Azotobacter salinestris: one gene and its partners. The protein of the gene in region 1 interacts with the protein of each later gene in a pairwise test. Links are inferred from orthologs where the notes say so. Each region holds a gene or a part of one and is shown in the gene's direction. Other genes may lie near its edges. The genes, in order: GCU53_RS16920, sfsA, GCU53_RS03925 and GCU53_RS14985.

Region 1 (4,427 bases):
ATGCGGGCGTCGACTCCCTCGAGTGGCGTCTTCCGCTGCACCAGGGCCAGGCTGAGGGCGCAGAAGCCGCCGGCGAGCAGGCCGCCGGCGATGACGTCGGTGGGCCAGTGCACGCCCAGATAGACCCGTGACAGGGCGATGGTCACTGCCGGCAGGCAGGCCAGCAGCAGCCAGGTCAGGCGCATTCGCGGCGTCTGGCCGCGGCCGGCGAGGATGCCCAGGGTGAGGAAGAAGGCGAAGGCCGCCGAGCTGTGTCCGCTGGGCAGGCTGTAGCTGTGCAGCGGCTCGATCAGGATCTCCGGTCGGCCGCGGGCGAACAGTGCCTTCAGGCTGCCGTTGGCCAGGGCCGTGCCGAGCAGGGTCATGCCGGCGAACAGGGCCGGACGCCACTGCCGGGTGGCCAGCAGCAACAGGCCGAGCAGCGCGCCGGCATACAGCTGGGTGCTGAAGTCGCCCAGGCGGGTGATCAGCACCATTGCCTGGTCCAGGCCGGCGTGGCGCTGCTCCTGGATCAGCGTCAGCAGTCCCTGATCGAGCTCGCGCAGGTGGTTCCAGCCCAGCAGCAGGGTGCCGAGTGCCGCCAGGCAGAGACCGGCGGCCAGCGGTGTCGCCCAGCGCCGGCGGCGCAGGCTGGTCTGCGCGATCAGGCCGAGGACCAGCGCCAGCCCTGCCGCCATCACCCCGGCATCGCTCCAGAAGCCGTCCGGCAGCGGCAGGCGCAGGGCGGCGCCGGTGGTCCAGCCCGGCAGCAGATAGGCCACCGCCCAGCCGGCGGCGGCCAGCAGGCTGACGGCGACGAAGCGCGGCAGGGGCATGTCGAGCATGCCGGCGATCATCGGCAGCATCGGCCGTAGCGGGCCGATGTAGCGGCCGACCAGCAGGCTGACGATGCCGTAGCGCTGGAAGTACACCTCGGCGCTGACCAGCCATTCCGGATGATCGCGCAGTAGCGGCAGGCGCCGGATGCCCTGATGGAAATGCCGGCCCAGGGTGTAGGAAATCGCGTCGCCGAGCAGCCCGCCGGCATAGCCCAGCAGCAGGGTCTGGCCGAGGGTCAGGGCGCCGCTGCCGGCCATCGCGGCGACCGCGAACATCAGCACGGTGCCGGGAACGATGATGCCGAGTATCGCCAGGCATTCGACGCAGGCGATCAGGAAGATGGCCAGCCCCAGCCATTCGGGGTGGGTGGTCAGCCAGCCACTCAGGCTGTCGAGCCATGCGCTCATCGGACTGCGCTCCTTGTCGTGGGCCACGGAGGGGCGGGCTGCGGGCCGTGCCGCCCGGCGGTGCATGATAACAGCCGGCGGCAGTCGCCGGGGTGCGTGCCTGCGACCTTCTGCCCGGGCACGCTGGGCGCAGGGCGGCAGTGTCGTTATAATCAGCCGTTTCCCCCCGACTGCCAGACCCGAGACCATGACCGAGTCCGTGCTCGACTACATGACCCGCCTGGGCCGCGCCGCCCGCGAAGCCTCGCGGGTGCTCGCGCGCACCAGCACCGCGCAGAAGAACCGTGCCCTGGAAGCCGCCGCCGCGGCCCTGGACGATGCCCGCGAGGCGCTCGCCGCGGCCAACGCGCAGGATCTGGCCGCCGGCCGCGCCAGCGGCCTGGACGAGGCCATGCTCGACCGTCTGGCGCTGACCCCGGCGCGCATCGACGAGATGATCGAGGGGCTGCGCCAGGTCGCCCGGCTGCCCGACCCGATCGGCGAGATCCGCGACATGCGCTACATGCCCTCGGGCATCCAGGTCGGCAGGATGCGCGTGCCGCTGGGGGTGATCGGCATCGTCTACGAGTCGCGCCCGAACGTGACCATCGACGCCGCCAGCCTGTGCCTGAAGTCGGGCAACGCCACCATCCTGCGTGGCGGCTCCGAGGCCATCCACTCCAACCAGGCGATCGCCCGCTGCATCCAGCTCGGCCTGGCCGAAGCCGGCCTGCCGGCAGCCGCCGTGCAGGTGGTGGACACCACCGACCGCGCTGCGGTGGGCGCGCTGATCAGCATGCCGGAATTCGTCGACGTGATCGTCCCGCGCGGCGGCAAGGGCCTGATCGAGCGCATCAGCCGCGAGGCGAAGGTGCCGGTGATCAAGCACCTGGACGGCATCTGCCACGTCTACATCGACGTCGCCGCCGACCTCGACAAGGCCATCCGCGTCGCCGACAACGCCAAGACCCAGCGTTTCGCGCCCTGCAACACCATGGAGACCCTGCTGGTGCATGCCGCCGTCGCCGCCCGCGCGCTGCCGCCGCTCGGCGATATCTACCGGGCCAAGGGCGTCGAGCTGCGCGGTTGCCCGCGCAGCCGCGAGCTGCTCGGTGCCGGCACCCTGGAGGCGAGCGAGGAGGACTGGTCCACCGAATACAACGCGCCGATCCTCTCGGTGCGCGTGGTGGATTCGCTGGACGAGGCCATCGCCCACATCAATCATTACGGTTCGCACCACACCGACGCCATCGTCACCGAGAGCTTCACCGACGCACGGCGCTTTCTCGCCGAGGTGGACTCCAGCTCGGTGATGGTCAACGCCTCGACGCGCTTCGCCGACGGCTTCGAGTACGGTCTGGGTGCGGAGATCGGCATCTCCACCGACAAGCTGCACGCCCGCGGTCCGGTCGGTCTGGAGGGCCTGACCAGCGAGAAGTACGTCGTGTTCGGCGATGGCCACGTGCGCGGCTGATGGCGAAAAAGATCGGAATTCTCGGCGGCACCTTCGACCCCATCCATATCGGTCATCTGCGCGGCGCCCTCGAGGTCGCCGAGCAGTTCGGCCTCGATGAGCTGCGCCTGATTCCCTGTGCCCGCCCGCCGCACCGGCAGTCGCCGCAGGTATCGGCGGCCGACCGCCTGGCGATGGTCCGCTGCGCGGTCGACGGCGTGCCGCCTTTGACCGTGGACGATCGCGAACTGCGCCGCGAGCGGCCATCCTATACCATCGATACCCTGGAATCCCTGCGTGGCGAGCTGGCCCCGGACGACCAGTTGTTCCTCCTGCTCGGCTGGGACGCCTTCTGCGGCCTGCCGAGCTGGCATCGTTGGCAGGAGCTGCTCGACCACTGCCACATCCTGGTCCTGCAGCGTCCGGATGCCGCCAGCGAGCCGCCGGAGGCCCTGCGCAACCTGCTGGCGGCACGCAGCGTCGGTGATCCGCAGGCCCTCGCCGGACCGGGCGGGAGCATCGCCTTCGTCTGGCAGACGCCGCTGGAGGTTTCCGCCACGCAGATCCGCGAGCGTCTGGCCAGCGGCTGCTCGGTGCGTTTCCTGGTACCCGACGCGGTACTGGCCTATATCCATGCGCACGGGTTGTACCCGGCGTCGAACTGAACAATACACACGAGCCATCCATGCAAAACGAACAATTGGTCCAACTGGCGATCGACGCCCTGGAAGATCTCAAGGCCAAGGACATCACCGTCATCGATGTGCGCGGCAAGACCAGCGTCACCGACTTCATGGTGGTTGCCAGCGGCACCTCCAGCCGCCATGTGAAATCCCTCGCCGACAATGTCCTGGAGAAGGTCAAGGAGCAGGGCGTGCGGCCGTTGGGCAGCGAGGGTCTGGAGGGCGGCGAGTGGGCGTTGCTCGACCTGGGCGACGTGGTGGTCCACGTCATGCAGGTCGCCACCCGCCAGTTCTACGACCTCGAGCGTCTCTGGCAGGGCGCGGAGCAGAGCCGGGCCCAGCACGGCGAGGAATGAAGCTGCCGTGCGTCTGCGCCTGATCGCCGTGGGTTCGCGCATGCCGCGCTGGGTGGAGGAGGGCTGGCACGAGTACGCCAAGCGCCTGCCGCCCGAGCTGGCCCTCGAACTGGTGGAAATCCCCCTGCACACCCGGGGCAAGAATGCCGACGTGGCCCGCCTGATCCGCCAGGAGGGCGAAGCCATGCTGGGCAAGGTGCAGCCGGGCGAGCGCATCGTCACCCTCGAGGTGAACGGCAAGTCCTGGAGCACCGAGCAGCTGGCCGCCGAGCTGGATCGCTGGCGGCTCGACGCACGCACCGTCAACCTCATGGTCGGCGGCCCGGAAGGCCTGGCCCCGGAAGTCTGCGCGCGCAGCGAGCAGCGCTGGTCGCTGTCGCCGCTGACCCTGCCGCATCCTCTGGTCCGCATCCTCATCGGCGAGCAGATCTACCGCGCCTGGACCCTGCTGTCCGGGCATCCGTATCACAAGTGACCGCGGTTTGCGCAGATGCCGGAGCCGATTCGCCTCAAAGACCACGAGAAGGACGCGCGCCTGGTGCGCGCGCGGGCCGTCGTCGGCGCCGTGGTCATCCTGCTGCTGTCGCTGGTACTGATGGTGCGCCTGTACTACCTGCAGGTGATCCAGTACGAGCACCACTCGACCCTGGCGGAAAACAACCGCATCCACGTGCAGCCGATCCCGCCGAACCGCGGGCTGATCTTCGACCGCAACGGGGTGATCCTCGCC
Region 2 (3,132 bases), 1.8 Mb from region 1 along the record:
GAACTTACCAGAAGCCATCGGGCCGCGCTACTCCCCAGCGCTGGCCATGGCAGCTGCCAGAGCGGTCCCGGAGGGGTAGAATCCACCTTCCGCCCCGTCCTGATGGAAGGCCCATGCCCTACAGTGCGCGCAGTCGTGCCATCGAACCTTTTCATGTCATGGCCCTGCTGGCCCGTGCCAACGAACTCCAGGCCCTGGGCCACGACGTGATCCACCTGGAGATCGGCGAGCCGGACTTCACCACAGCGGCGCCCATCGTTGCTGCCGGGCAGGCGGCGCTGGCGGCCGGACATACTCGCTATACCGCCGCGCGCGGCCTGCCGCAGCTGCGCGAGGCCATCGCCCGGTTCTACGAGCAGCGTTACCGCTTGACTATAGACCCCGAGCGCATCCTCATCACGCCTGGCGGCTCGGGTGCCCTGCTGCTGGCTACGAGCCTGCTGGTCGACCCGGGTCGGCACTGGCTGCTGGCCGATCCCGGCTATCCCTGCAACCGCCACTTCCTGCGTCTGGTCGAGGGGGGCGCGCAACTGGTCCCGGTCGGGCCGGAGCAGCGTTACCAATTGACGCCGGAGCTGGTTGCGCGTTACTGGCACACGGAGAGCGTCGGGGCCCTGGTCGCCTCGCCGGCCAACCCCACCGGAACGCTGCTGCGGCGCGACGAGCTGGCGGCGCTGTCCGCCGCCCTGCATGCGCGCGGCGGCCATCTGCTGGTGGACGAGATCTACCACGGTCTGACCTACGGCGTGGACGCCTCCAGCGTGCTGGAGGTGGACGACGATGCTTTCGTGCTCAACAGCTTCTCCAAATATTTCGGCATGACCGGCTGGCGGCTCGGCTGGCTGGTGGCGCCCGAGGCGGCGGTGCCCGAACTGGAGAAGCTGGCACAGAACCTCTACATCAGCGCCTCGACCCTGGCCCAGCATGCCGCGCTGGCCTGCTTCGAGGAGGAGACCCTGGAGATCCTCGAGGCGCGCCGCACGGAGTTCGCCCGGCGCCGCGACTACCTGCTGCCGGCGTTGCGCGAACTGGGCTTCGGCATCGCCGTGGAGCCCGAGGGGGCCTTCTATCTGTATGCCGACATCGGCGCCTTCGGCGGCGATGCCTTCGCCTTCTGCCGGCACTTCCTCGAGCGCGAGTTCGTCGCCATCACGCCGGGCATCGATTTCGGCCATCACCTGGCCGACCGGCATGTGCGCTTCGCCTACACCCAGAGCCTGCCGCGCCTGGAGCAGGCGGTTGAGCGCATCGCCCGCGGTCTGAAGAGCTGGCAGCCCGATGCGCTTTGATCCGCCGCTGGAGGAGGGGCGTCTGCTGCGCCGCTACAAGCGCTTTCTTGCCGATATCGAGACGCCGGCCGGCGAAGTACTGTGCATCCACTGCCCCAATACCGGCTCCATGCTCAACTGCATGGCCGAGGGCGGACGCATCTGGTTCAGCCGCTCGAGCGATCCCCGGCGCAAGCTGCCGGGCACCTGGGAACTGAGCGAGACGCCGCAGGGGCGGCTGGCCTGCGTGAATACCGCACGGGCTAATCCACTGGTGGAGGAGGCACTGCGTGCCGGGCTGATCCCCGAATTGGCAGGGTTTGCTGCGTTGCGCCGGGAGGTTCGCTACGGGGTGGAGAACAGCCGGGTGGATTTCTGCCTCGACTACCCGGATGGGATGGCGTTCGTCGAGGTGAAGAGCGTCACCCTGGGCTTTGCCGACAGCCCGGTCGCTGCCTTCCCCGATGCCCGCACCGAGCGCGGCGCCAGGCACCTGCGCGAGCTGGCGGCCTTGGCGCGACAGGGCGTGCGTACGGTGCAGCTGTACTGCGTGAACCTGTCCGGCATCACGGCGGTGCGCCCGGCGGCGGAGGTCGATCCGTGCTATGCGCAGGCGCTGCGCGAAGCCGTGGCGGCGGGCGTCGAGGTGCTCGCCTATGGTGCCGAGCTGTCGTCCGCGGCGATCCGGCTGACGCACCGACTCGAGATGTGCCTGTAGGGCGGCGAGGCGGCGGTTACAGGTCTACCCAGATACCGGCTCCGTCTTCGCGGCAGGCGATGCGTGGCAGGTGCTCACCGGCACATGGGCCGGCCACGCATTCGCCGCTGTCGATCAGGAACAGCGCACCGTGGGTGGCGCACTGGATCAGGCTGCCGCTGGCGTCGAGAAACCGGTCGGGTTGCCATTCCAGCGGAATGCCCAGATGTGGACAGACGTTGCGGTAGACGAAAACCCGGCCGTCCTTGCGGATCGCGAGGAGTTTGCGGTCTTCGAGCAGGAAACCGCGGCTTTGTCCTTCGCCGAGGGCGTCCCCGGCACAGAGAAACTTCATGGCGCCTCCCGAAAAGCCCGCGATTATCCATGCCGACGGGAGATGGCGGAAGCCATGGGCTGGTGATTGGCCGGAGCGCCTCTTATGCTTGCCGCCACCTTCACTTCCAGAGCCTTTCATGACTGTCTGTGACCGTCGTTCCCGCGTCCTGCTGATGAGCCTGGGGCTACTGCTGCTGCTCGCCTTCTGGCTGTCGCTGGCGCTGGGGCCGCTGCGGCTGCCCCTGGCCGATTCCCTGCTGGCGCTGCTGCGCCTGGCCGGCTTGCCGTTGTCCGGGGAGGGCCTCGAAAGGGCCGAGCTGATCGTTGGGCAGATCCGCCTGCCGAGAACCCTGCTCGGCCTGGCGGTAGGCAGCGTGCTGGCGCTGAGCGGGGTGGCGATGCAGGCGTTGTTCCGCAATCCGCTGGCCGATCCCGGGCTGATCGGGGTGTCCAGCGGCGCCGCGCTGGGGGCGGCGCTGGCGATCGTCGGCGGCTCGCTGTTCGGTGCCGATGCCCTGCCCGAGGTGTCGCCCTATCTGCTGTCGGCGAGCGCCTTCGTCGGAGGCTTGGTGGTGACCGCGCTGGTCTATCGATTGGGGCGTCGCGACGGCCAGACCCGGGTGGCCACCATGCTGCTCGCCGGGCTCGCCCTCAGCAGCCTGGCTGGCGCGGCGGTCGGTCTGTTCGGCTATCTGGCCGACGACGCCGCGCTGCGCCGGTTGACCTTCTGGAATCTGGGCAGCCTGAGCGGCGCCAGCTATGCCCGGCTCTGGCCATTGCTGCTGGCGACCCTGGGGGTGGCGTTCTGGCTGCCGCGCCGTGCGGGAGCGC
Region 3 (4,609 bases), 2.8 Mb from region 1 along the record:
TCGTGACCATCGATACGGAATTCGGTGGCTGGAAAACCGCCCAGCCGAAGCTCTTCAAGGACGGCGGGGTATTCGACCAGATCTACAAGGTGCGCTGAACCCATAACCACGCAGACAAGGCCACGAGCCGGAAGTCCTGGACTCCGCTTGTGGCTTGTTGCTTTCCGTCATTCGAGAGATGTCCATGTCCCGCCGCATATCCCCCGTCATACCCGGCTTCGGGCTGACGCTGGGCTACACCCTGGTGTATCTCAGTCTGTTGGTGTTGATTCCCCTGGGTGCCATGTTCGTCCACGCCTCCCAGCTCACCTGGTTGCAGTTCTGGGAGGTTGTCTCCGCCCCGCGGGTGCTGGCCGCACTCAAGCTCAGCTTCGGCACCGCGCTGGCCGCCGCACTGCTCAACGGCGTGATCGGTACCCTGCTGGCCTGGGTGCTGGTGCGCTACCCCTTCCCCGGCCGCAAGGTCATCGACGCCATGATCGACCTGCCGTTCGCCCTGCCCACCGCGGTGGCCGGCATCGCCCTGACCGCGCTCTACGCGCCGGCCGGAGCGGTCGGCCAGCTCGCCGGCGAGTTCGGCCTGAAGATCGCCTACACCCCGCTGGGCATCGCCCTGGCGCTGACCTTCGTCACCCTGCCCTTCGTGGTGCGCACCCTGCAGCCGGTGCTGGCGGACATTCCCCGCGAGGTCGAGGAGGCGGCCGCCTGCCTCGGCGCCAGCCCCTGGCAGACCTTCCGCCACGTGCTGCTGCCGGCGCTGCTGCCGGCCTGGCTGACCGGCTTCGGCCTGGCCTTCGCCCGCGGCATCGGCGAGTACGGCTCGGTGATCTTCATCGCCGGCAACATGCCGGGCAAGACCGAGATCCTGCCGCTGCTGATCATGGTCAAGCTGGACCAGTACGACTATACCGGCGCCACCAGCATCGGCGTGATGATGCTGGTGGTGTCCTTCGCCCTGCTGCTGCCGCTCAACCTGCTGCAGCGCCGCATCGCCACGCCGTAAGGAGGCCGCCATGTCATCCACAACCCTGAGCGCGGCCGCCTCCGCCAATGCCGCCCGCCGCGGCAACGCCCTCGGCCGCCGCCTGCTGATCGCCACCGCCTGGCTGGCGTTCGCCGTATTCCTCCTGCTGCCGCTCTACGTGGTGCTGAGCGAGGCGCTCAAGCTCGGCTTCGGGACCTTCTTCGAGGCCCTGCTGGAGCCGGACGCCATCTCCGCCCTCAAGCTGACCCTGCTCGCCGTGGGCATCTCGGTGCCGCTCAACCTGGTGTTCGGCCTGGCTGCCGCCTGGTGCGTGAGCAAGTACGAGTTTCCCGGCAAGAGCCTGCTGGTGACCCTGATCGACCTGCCGTTCTCGGTCTCGCCGGTGATCGCCGGCCTGATCTACATGCTGCTGTTCGGCGCCCAGGGCCTGTTCGGCGAGTGGCTGAGCGAGCGCGACATCCAGATCGTCTTCGCCCTGCCCGGCATCGTCCTGGCGACCATCTTCGTCACCCTGCCCTTCGTCGCACGCGAGCTGATCCCGCTGATGCAGGAACAGGGCACCCAGGAAGAGGAAGCCGCGCGCCTGCTCGGCGCCAACGGCTGGCAGATGTTCTGGCACGTCACCCTGCCCAACATCAAGTGGGGCCTGATCTACGGCGTGGTGCTCTGCACCGCCCGCGCCATGGGCGAGTTCGGCGCGGTGTCGGTGGTCTCCGGACACATCCGCGGCTTCACCAACACCCTGCCGCTGCACGTCGAGATTCTCTACAACGAGTACAACCACGTCGCCGCCTTCAGCGTCGCCAGCCTGCTGCTGGTCCTGGCGCTGATCATCCTGCTGCTCAAGCAGTGGAGCGAAGCCCGTCTGTCCCGCCTCAAGTCCAATGCTGCCGAGGAGTAAGCCATGTCCATCGAAATCCGCAACGTCAGCAAGCGCTTCGGCGCCTTCCAGGCCCTCAACGACATCAATCTGGACATCCACAGCGGCGAGCTGGTCGCCCTGCTCGGCCCCTCCGGCTGCGGCAAGACCACCCTGCTACGGATCATCGCCGGCCTGGAGACCCCGGATGCCGGCAGCATCTCTTTTCACGGCGAGGACGTCTCCGGCCACGACGTGCGCGACCGCAACGTCGGCTTCGTATTCCAGCACTACGCGCTGTTCCGCCACATGACGGTGTTCGACAACGTCGCCTTCGGCCTGCGCATGAAGCCCAGGCGCGAGCGGCCGAGCGAGCAGGTCATCGCCCAGAAGGTCCATGAACTGCTGGGCATGGTGCAACTCGACTGGCTGGCCGACCGCTATCCGGAGCAGTTGTCCGGCGGCCAGCGCCAGCGCATCGCCCTGGCCCGCGCGCTGGCGGTGGAGCCGAAGATCCTGCTGCTCGACGAACCCTTCGGGGCGCTGGATGCCAAGGTGCGCAAGGAGCTGCGCCGCTGGCTGGCGCGCCTGCACGAGGAGATCAACCTGACCTCGGTGTTCGTCACCCACGACCAGGAGGAAGCCATGGAGGTGGCCGACCGCATCGTGGTGATGAACAAGGGGGTGATCGAGCAGATCGGCGCGCCGGGCGAGGTCTACGAGCAGCCGGCCAGCGACTTCGTCTACCACTTCCTCGGCGACTCCAACCGCCTGCATCTGGACGACGGGCACATCCTGTTCCGCCCCCATGAGGTTCTGCTGTCCCGCGAGGCGGTGGCCGAGTACCACGGCGCCGAAGTGCGCGACATCCGTCCGCTCGGCGCCATCACCCGGGTGACCCTCAAGGTCGACGGCCAGAACGAGCTGGTCGAGGCGGAGGTGGTCAAGGACCACGACACCCTGGTCGGTCTGGCGCGCGGGGAGCGGTTGTTCATCAAGCCGAAGGCGAGCGCCTGAAACGCCCCGCCCGGCCCGATATCATGCGGGCCGGGCGGAACATTCTTCGAACTGAAAACACGACGGGCGGGGTAAAACCCCGCCCGTTCCTTTCATGCCGCAGCGAATCGCCCTCCACGGTCCGGCAAGCGGACGACGTCAGAGGCGCTTCAGCTCGCCGCCCAGCGGAACCAGCTCGGGCGAGCGCTCCGCGGTGGCGTCGCGCAGCATCGACTCCAGGTTGCGCTCGATGTTCTGGCACAGGGCCTCGGTCTGGATCCGGTGCTCGCTGTTGCGGAAGGGGCTCTGCAGGTCGGTGCCGACCCGCTCGATGGCCAGCAGCATGAAGCCCGCCACCGTCGAAGCCAGCGGCGTGTACCAACCGAGGGTTTCCACCAGGCCGATCGGCATGATCAGACAGAACAGGGTGATGAACAGCCGCGGGAAGTACACGTAGGGATACGGCAGTGGCGTGTTGGCGATCCGCTCCATGCCGCCCTGGCAGTCGGAAAGCACCACCATGGTCGACTCCAGGCGGGACAGACGCATGCTGTCCAGCCGTCCGGCCTTGTATTCCTTGGCCAGCAGGGCCGCCGAGCCGTTCAGGATGTCGTTGGGGAAGTTGTTGGTGTGGTGGCGACGGTCGAACTCCTCGGCCGGGATCAGCGCCTGGACCTCCTCGCCACAGGGAGCGCCCTTCAGGTGCGCCGACAGGGCCTTCACGTAGGCCACGTGGCGACGCAGCAGCACGGCCTTGACCGGGTTCATGCCGTAGGCGTCGTCGATCAGGGTGAGCACCTGGCGCGCGAAGCTGCGCGAGTTGTTGGTCATGGTGCCCCACAGGGTGCGCGCTTCCCACCAGCGATTGTAGGCGCTGGAGTTGCGGAAGCTGGTCAGCACCACCAGCGCCGAACCGAGCAGCGTCAGGGGCATCGGAGGGAGATTCCAGCGTGGACTCACCAGAAGCATGTAATCCACGGTGATGAAGATATCCCAGAGCAACAGCCAGAATAGCGACCAGCCGACATAGGTAAGCGTTTTGATCAGGTATCGGCTTTTTCGGATAAAGGCGTTCGACACAGGCGCATCTCGACTAGGGGAGTAACGGGGATTCGACCACCGAACAATAGTTCGATCGCACTGCAATCCCATGATTCTCGGGTTATCCGATGGGTGGAACTATTAATGATTAACGAATTGACGCGCGTCAAGGACACCAAGTGCGCGCCCATGCGTCAGTTCATATCGTGGCAATCCAGGCGATGGCAAGCGGGCACGCCCTGCAAATCGGTTCGACTTCGAAGCAGTGCACTTTGGAAACTCGCCTGCAGCCGGCCAGATACAAGGCGGTCCCGGCTTTCGCCAGTACTGCAATCGCAATCTTGCAGTGACATTGTTCGGCCGAAAACTACGACCAGAGAACCGGCGATGCAGAACCCGCCGGAAACATCTGCAAACAATCTCATTTCCCGCAGATCACGCCACGAATCGAGCTGGAAAGCCCAAAACCTTGAAATAGAGGGTTGCGAGCCCCTGAGCGAACCTCCCTTCGACCTACCTGTCCGCATCTGGGGCATCGAAACAGGCAGGAAACAATGTTGCTATCGGAAACAGACGCCGCCTCTGCAACACGTCAATCAAGATCCAGCAAAGATGATGCACAGCCTGTCCAGCAAGTTGCAGACACTGCGGTACATCCTCATCCGAGTAATATCAAATCGATATCATTACGTGGGCCGTAAATATTTTGTAAATCTTTACCTGCGATT
Region 4 (4,538 bases), 380 kb from region 1 along the record:
CAACCCTGGTCGGCACCGTCTACGGCATGAACTTCCGGCACATGCCGGAGCTCGAGTGGTATTTCGGCTACCCGCTAGCGCTGGGCATGATGGTCGGCTCGGCCGCGCTGTCCTACGCTTGGTTCAAGTTCAAGGGCTGGCTGTAGCGCGGGCGGTCTGGCGCCCACGCTAGCTGCCCGCAGCTCAGCGCGTGGCCAGCAAGGCCTTGCCACGGGCCACGGCGGCGCGCACCTGGGCCGGGGCGGTGCCGCCGATGTGGTCGCGGGCGTTGACCGAGCCTTCCAGGGTCAGCACGGCGAACACGTCCTCGCCGATCTGGTCGCTGAACCGGCGCAACTCGTCCAGACTCATCTCGGCCAGATCCTTGCCGGTCGCAACGCCGTACTTCACCGCATGGCCGACGATCTCGTGGCAGTCGCGGAACGGCAGGCCCTTGCGCACCAGGTAGTCGGCCAGGTCGGTGGCGGTGGAGAAGCCGCGGCGGGCCGCCTCGCGCATCACCTCGACGCGTGGTTTGATCGCCGGGACCATGTCGGCGAAGGCACGCAGCGAGTCGCGCAGGGTGTCGGCGGCGTCGAACAGCGGCTCCTTGTCCTCCTGGTTGTCCTTGTTGTAGGCCAGCGGCTGGCCCTTCATCAGGGTCAGCAGGCCGGTCAGGGCGCCGAACACGCGGCCCGACTTGCCGCGCACCAGCTCGGGGACGTCCGGGTTCTTCTTCTGCGGCATGATCGAGGAGCCGGTGCAGAAGCGGTCGGGCAGCTCGATGAAATTGAACTGGGCGGAGGTCCACAGCACCAGCTCTTCGGAGAAGCGCGACAGGTGCATCATGGCGAGCGAGGCGGCGGCGCAGAATTCGATGGCGAAGTCGCGATCCGACACGCCGTCCAGCGAGTTGCCGCCGACGGCCTCGAAGCCGAGCAGCCGGCAGGTGATCTCGCGCTGGATCGGGTAGGTAGTGCCGGCCAGGGCGGCGGAGCCGAGCGGCATGCGGTTGACGCGCCTGCGGCAGTCGACCAGGCGCTCATGGTCGCGCGAGAGCATCTCGAACCAGGCCAGCAGGTGGTGGCCGAAGGTTACCGGCTGGGCGGTCTGCAGGTGGGTGAAGCCGGGCATGATGACGTCGGCATGGCGCTCGGCCTGCTCCAGCAGGCCCTGCTGCAGTCGGGTGATTTCGCCGAGGATCGCGTCGATTTCGTCGCGTAGCCATAGGCGGATGTCGGTGGCCACCTGGTCGTTGCGGGAGCGGCCGGTGTGCAGTTTCTTGCCGGTGATGCCGATGCGTTCGGTCAGGCGTGCCTCGATGTTCATGTGCACGTCTTCCAGATCGACGCGCCAGTCGAACTGTCCGGCCTCGATTTCGCTCTGGATCTGTTGCAGGCCGTCGATGATCGCGTCGCGTTCGGCGGCGGTGAGCACGCCGGCCTGCTCCAGCATAGTGGCATGGGCGATGGAGCCCATGATGTCGTGGCGGTACAGGCGCTTGTCGAAGTCGACGGAAGCGGTGAAGCGGGCGACGAAGGCGTCGACCGGCTCGCTGAAGCGGCCGCCCCAGGACTGATTGGTTTTCTCGGCGCTCATGGCGTTCTCTCGGCTGCTGCGCAAATGCGGCCGGCCGCGGAGACGGCCGGCAGGGTGGATGGATAAGGGTGCGCGGATGATAGCAGGGTATGCGGGAAAACCCTGCAGGCCCTGCCGGGCGCCTCCGCGGCCGGGCACGGCACAATTCTCCCGGCACGGACCGTGACGGCTGTCACTCCGGCTGTCTACGCTATCTGTTGTCCGGACTGACGCGGGAAGCCGAAGCAACATGAATGTCTTGATCGTCGACGACGACCCTCAGGCCAGGGAGCAGCTCAGCCGTCTGGTGAGTGAGCTCGATGGCTATCGCGTGCTCGAGCCTTCGGCCGGCAACGGCGAGGAGGCGCTGACCCTGATCGACAGCTTGAAGCCGGATATCGTGCTGCTGGATATCCGCATGCCCGGGCTGGACGGCCTGCAGGTGGCCGCCCGGCTGTGCGAGCGCGAGGCCTCGCCGGCTCTGATCTTCTGCGCCGCCGCCGATGAGTTCGCGGTGGCGGCGCTGCAGAACACCGCAGTGGGCTATCTGATGAAGCCGGTGCAACAAGAGCAGCTTCGCGAGGCCCTGCAGCAGGCCCAGCGTCCCACCCGTGCCCAGCTGGCCGCGCTGACCCGCCCGGTGGCGACGGACGGCAACGCGCCACGTACCCATATCAGTGCTCGCACCCGCCGGGGCATCGAGCTGGTGCCGGTGGACAAGGCGATCTTCTTCATCGCCGACCACAAGTACGTGACCTTGCGTCACGAGGGCGGCGAGGTACTGCTGGACGAGCCGCTGAAGGCCTTGGAAGACGAGTTCGGCGACCGCTTCGTGCGTATCCATCGCAATGCGCTGGTTGCCCGCGACCGCATCGAGCGGCTGCAGCGAACGCCGCTCGGGCATTTCCAGCTCTATCTGCGCGGTCTCGGCGATGCTGCGCTGACCGTGAGCCGACGGCATGTCGCCGGGGTGCGCAAGCTGATGCACAACCAGCAGCTGGCCTCCTGAAGTCGGCGCGGACGGCGGGGGGCTTGCCGTCGTGCCCCTGTGAATTGACGGGGCGCCGTCATGGGTGGGACTGCCCAGCTTGTAGCCCGATCCTGCTATCATCCGCGGCAGTCCGTCGTCCTGGAATGCCCCATGCCCCGCGAGATCCGCATTGCCACCCGCAAGAGTGCCCTGGCCCTGTGGCAGGCTGAATATGTCAAGGCGCGTCTGGAACAGGCCCACCCGGGCCTTGTGGTCAGTCTGGTGCCGATGGTCAGTCGTGGCGACAAGCTGCTCGACGCGCCGCTGGCGAAGATTGGCGGCAAGGGGCTGTTCGTCAAGGAGCTGGAAACCGCCCTGCTGAAGGGCGAGGCCGACATTGCCGTGCACTCGATGAAGGACGTGCCGATGGAGTTCCCCGAGGGCCTTGGCCTGTACTGCATCTGCGAACGCGAGGACCCGCGCGACGCCTTTGTCTCCAACGCGTTCGCCAGTCTCGACGAGTTGCCGGCCGGCAGTGTGGTCGGCACCTCCAGCCTGCGTCGCCAGGCCCAGCTGCTGGCGCGCCGCCCGGATCTGAAGATCCAGTTCCTGCGCGGCAACGTGAATACCCGTCTGGCCAAGCTGGATGCCGGCGAGTACGACGCCATCATCCTCGCCGCCGCCGGGCTGATCCGCCTCGGCTTCGCGGCGCGCATCCGCTCCCGGATCGCCATCGCCGACAGCCTGCCGGCCGGCGGCCAGGGTGCTGTGGGCATCGAATGCCGCAGTGCCGACCGCGAGATCCAGGCGCTGCTCGCCCCGCTCAACCATGGGCCGACCGCCCTGCGGGTCATCGCCGAGCGCGCCTTGAACAGGCGTCTCAACGGCGGCTGCCAGGTGCCCATCGCCTGCTATGCCGAGCTGGAGGGCGACCAGCTCTGGCTGCGTGGTCTGGTCGGCCAGCCGGACGGCAGCCTGCTGCTGCGTGCCGAGGCCCGTGCACCCAGTAGCGAGGCCGAGACGCTCGGCATGCAGGTGGCCGATGCGCTGCTGGCCCAGGGCGCACAGCGGATTCTGGCGGCGGTCTATGGCGAGGGCGAGCAGCCATGACCGCACGGCCGGACATCAGCGGCTGGCGCCTGCTGCTCACCCGTCCGGCCGAGGAGTGCGCCGGCCTGGCCAGTCGTCTGGCCGAGGCGGGCATCCACAGCAGCAGCCTGCCATTGCTGGCCATCGAGCCGCAGGCGGAAACCCCCGAGCTGCGCAGCCTCTTTCTCGACCTGGACCGCTACAGCGCGGTGATCGTGGTCAGCAAGCCTGCCGCCCGCCTGGGACTGGAACTGTTCGACCGCTACTGGCCGCAGCCGCCGGCGAACCAGTGTTGGTTCGCGGTCGGCGCGGCGACCGGCGAGATCCTCGCCGAATACGGTCTGGCGGTCGCCTGGCCGACTGCCGGCGAGGACAGCGAGGCGCTGCTGGCACTGCCCGAGCTGGCCGCAGCACTGGCCGCGCCACAGCCTCGGGTGCTGATCCTGCGCGGGGAGGGCGGCCGCGAGCTCATCGCCGAATCGTTGCGCAGCCAGGGGTTGGCCGTCGATCATGTGGAACTCTACCGGCGCATCCTGCCGGACTACCCGCCCGGCACCTTGCTCGAGCGGATCCGTACGGAGCGTCTGAACGGCCTGCAGATCAGCAGCGGGCAGGGATTCGAGCATCTGCGCCAGCTGGCGGCGGCTGACTGGCCGGCACTGCTTCGGATACCCTTGTTCGTGCCGAGCCCGCGGGTCGCCGAACTGGCCCGCGCGGCGGGATCCCAGACTGTCGTGGACTGCCATGGCGCCAGTGCCACGGCCTTGCTGGCCGCGCTCCAGGGCCGCCCAGCGCCGACCTTTTGACCCGAAGGATGTATACGTGAGCGAAGCAGCCCCCCCGAACACTCCCACGAACAACAATGAACAACCGCTCGCCGCGCCCGCCCCGACCACCAAGAGTGGTGGCGGAGTCTCCGGTG

Evidence for each region.
Region 2: the proteins of GCU53_RS16920 (region 1) and sfsA interact in binary tests that used the Escherichia coli proteins (3 or more experiments, as listed by UniProt). The link is inferred for Azotobacter salinestris from one-to-one orthologs.
Region 3: the proteins of GCU53_RS16920 (region 1) and GCU53_RS03925 interact in binary tests that used the Escherichia coli proteins (3 or more experiments, as listed by UniProt). The link is inferred for Azotobacter salinestris from one-to-one orthologs.
Region 4: the proteins of GCU53_RS16920 (region 1) and GCU53_RS14985 interact in binary tests that used the Escherichia coli proteins (3 or more experiments, as listed by UniProt). The link is inferred for Azotobacter salinestris from one-to-one orthologs.

Annotation. Positions count from the first base shown.
Region 1 is NZ_CP045302.1:3,614,711-3,619,137, forward strand. Bases 760-3,546 are described here. They hold GCU53_RS16920 (glutamate-5-semialdehyde dehydrogenase), read left to right. Parts: upstream 760-1,413; coding sequence 1,414-2,679; downstream 2,680-3,546. Other genes in these bases: GCU53_RS16915 (bifunctional DedA family/phosphatase PAP2 family protein), read right to left, coding at 760-1,226; nadD (nicotinate-nucleotide adenylyltransferase), read left to right, coding at 2,679-3,323; rsfS (ribosome silencing factor), read left to right, coding at 3,344-3,546. Outside these bases: more of GCU53_RS16915, read right to left, coding at 1-759; more of rsfS, read left to right, coding at 3,547-3,697; 23S rRNA (pseudouridine(1915)-N(3))-methyltransferase RlmH, read left to right, coding at 3,705-4,172; mrdA (penicillin-binding protein 2), read left to right, coding at 4,188-4,427. UniProt on the Escherichia coli protein: Catalyzes the NADPH-dependent reduction of L-glutamate 5-phosphate into L-glutamate 5-semialdehyde and phosphate. The product spontaneously undergoes cyclization to form 1-pyrroline-5-carboxylate.
Region 2 is NZ_CP045302.1:1,777,518-1,780,649, reverse strand. Bases 133-3,132 are described here. They hold sfsA (DNA/RNA nuclease SfsA), read left to right. Parts: upstream 133-1,278; coding sequence 1,279-1,986; downstream 1,987-3,132. Other genes in these bases: GCU53_RS08425 (FecCD family ABC transporter permease), read left to right, coding at 2,439-3,132; GCU53_RS08430 (Rieske (2Fe-2S) protein), read right to left, coding at 2,003-2,320; GCU53_RS08440 (pyridoxal phosphate-dependent aminotransferase), read left to right, coding at 133-1,289. Outside these bases: more of GCU53_RS08440, read left to right, coding at 114-132. UniProt on the Escherichia coli protein: Binds to DNA non-specifically. Could be a regulatory factor involved in maltose metabolism.
Region 3 is NZ_CP045302.1:842,889-847,497, forward strand. The notes cover bases 907-3,875. They hold GCU53_RS03925 (sulfate/molybdate ABC transporter ATP-binding protein), read left to right. Parts: upstream 907-1,889; coding sequence 1,890-2,861; downstream 2,862-3,875. Other genes in these bases: cysT (sulfate ABC transporter permease subunit CysT), read left to right, coding at 907-1,003; cysW (sulfate ABC transporter permease subunit CysW), read left to right, coding at 1,014-1,886; GCU53_RS03930 (bestrophin family protein), read right to left, coding at 3,000-3,875. In the rest of the region: GCU53_RS03910 (sulfate ABC transporter substrate-binding protein), read left to right, coding at 1-98; more of cysT, read left to right, coding at 185-906; more of GCU53_RS03930, read right to left, coding at 3,876-3,905; GCU53_RS03935 (hypothetical protein), read left to right, coding at 4,269-4,609. UniProt on the Escherichia coli protein: Part of the ABC transporter complex CysAWTP involved in sulfate/thiosulfate import. Responsible for energy coupling to the transport system.
Region 4 is NZ_CP045302.1:3,233,976-3,238,513, forward strand. Bases 789-3,686 are described here. They hold GCU53_RS14985 (LytR/AlgR family response regulator transcription factor), read left to right. Parts: upstream 789-1,807; coding sequence 1,808-2,566; downstream 2,567-3,686. Other genes in these bases: argH (argininosuccinate lyase), read right to left, coding at 789-1,578; hemC (hydroxymethylbilane synthase), read left to right, coding at 2,699-3,637; GCU53_RS14995 (uroporphyrinogen-III synthase), read left to right, coding at 3,652-3,686. Outside these bases: GCU53_RS14975 (magnesium transporter CorA family protein), read left to right, coding at 1-146; more of argH, read right to left, coding at 184-788; more of GCU53_RS14995, read left to right, coding at 3,687-4,422; GCU53_RS15000 (uroporphyrinogen-III C-methyltransferase), read left to right, coding at 4,439-4,538. UniProt on the Escherichia coli protein: Member of the two-component regulatory system BtsS/BtsR, which is part of a nutrient-sensing regulatory network composed of BtsS/BtsR, the low-affinity pyruvate signaling system YpdA/YpdB and their respective target proteins, BtsT and YhjX.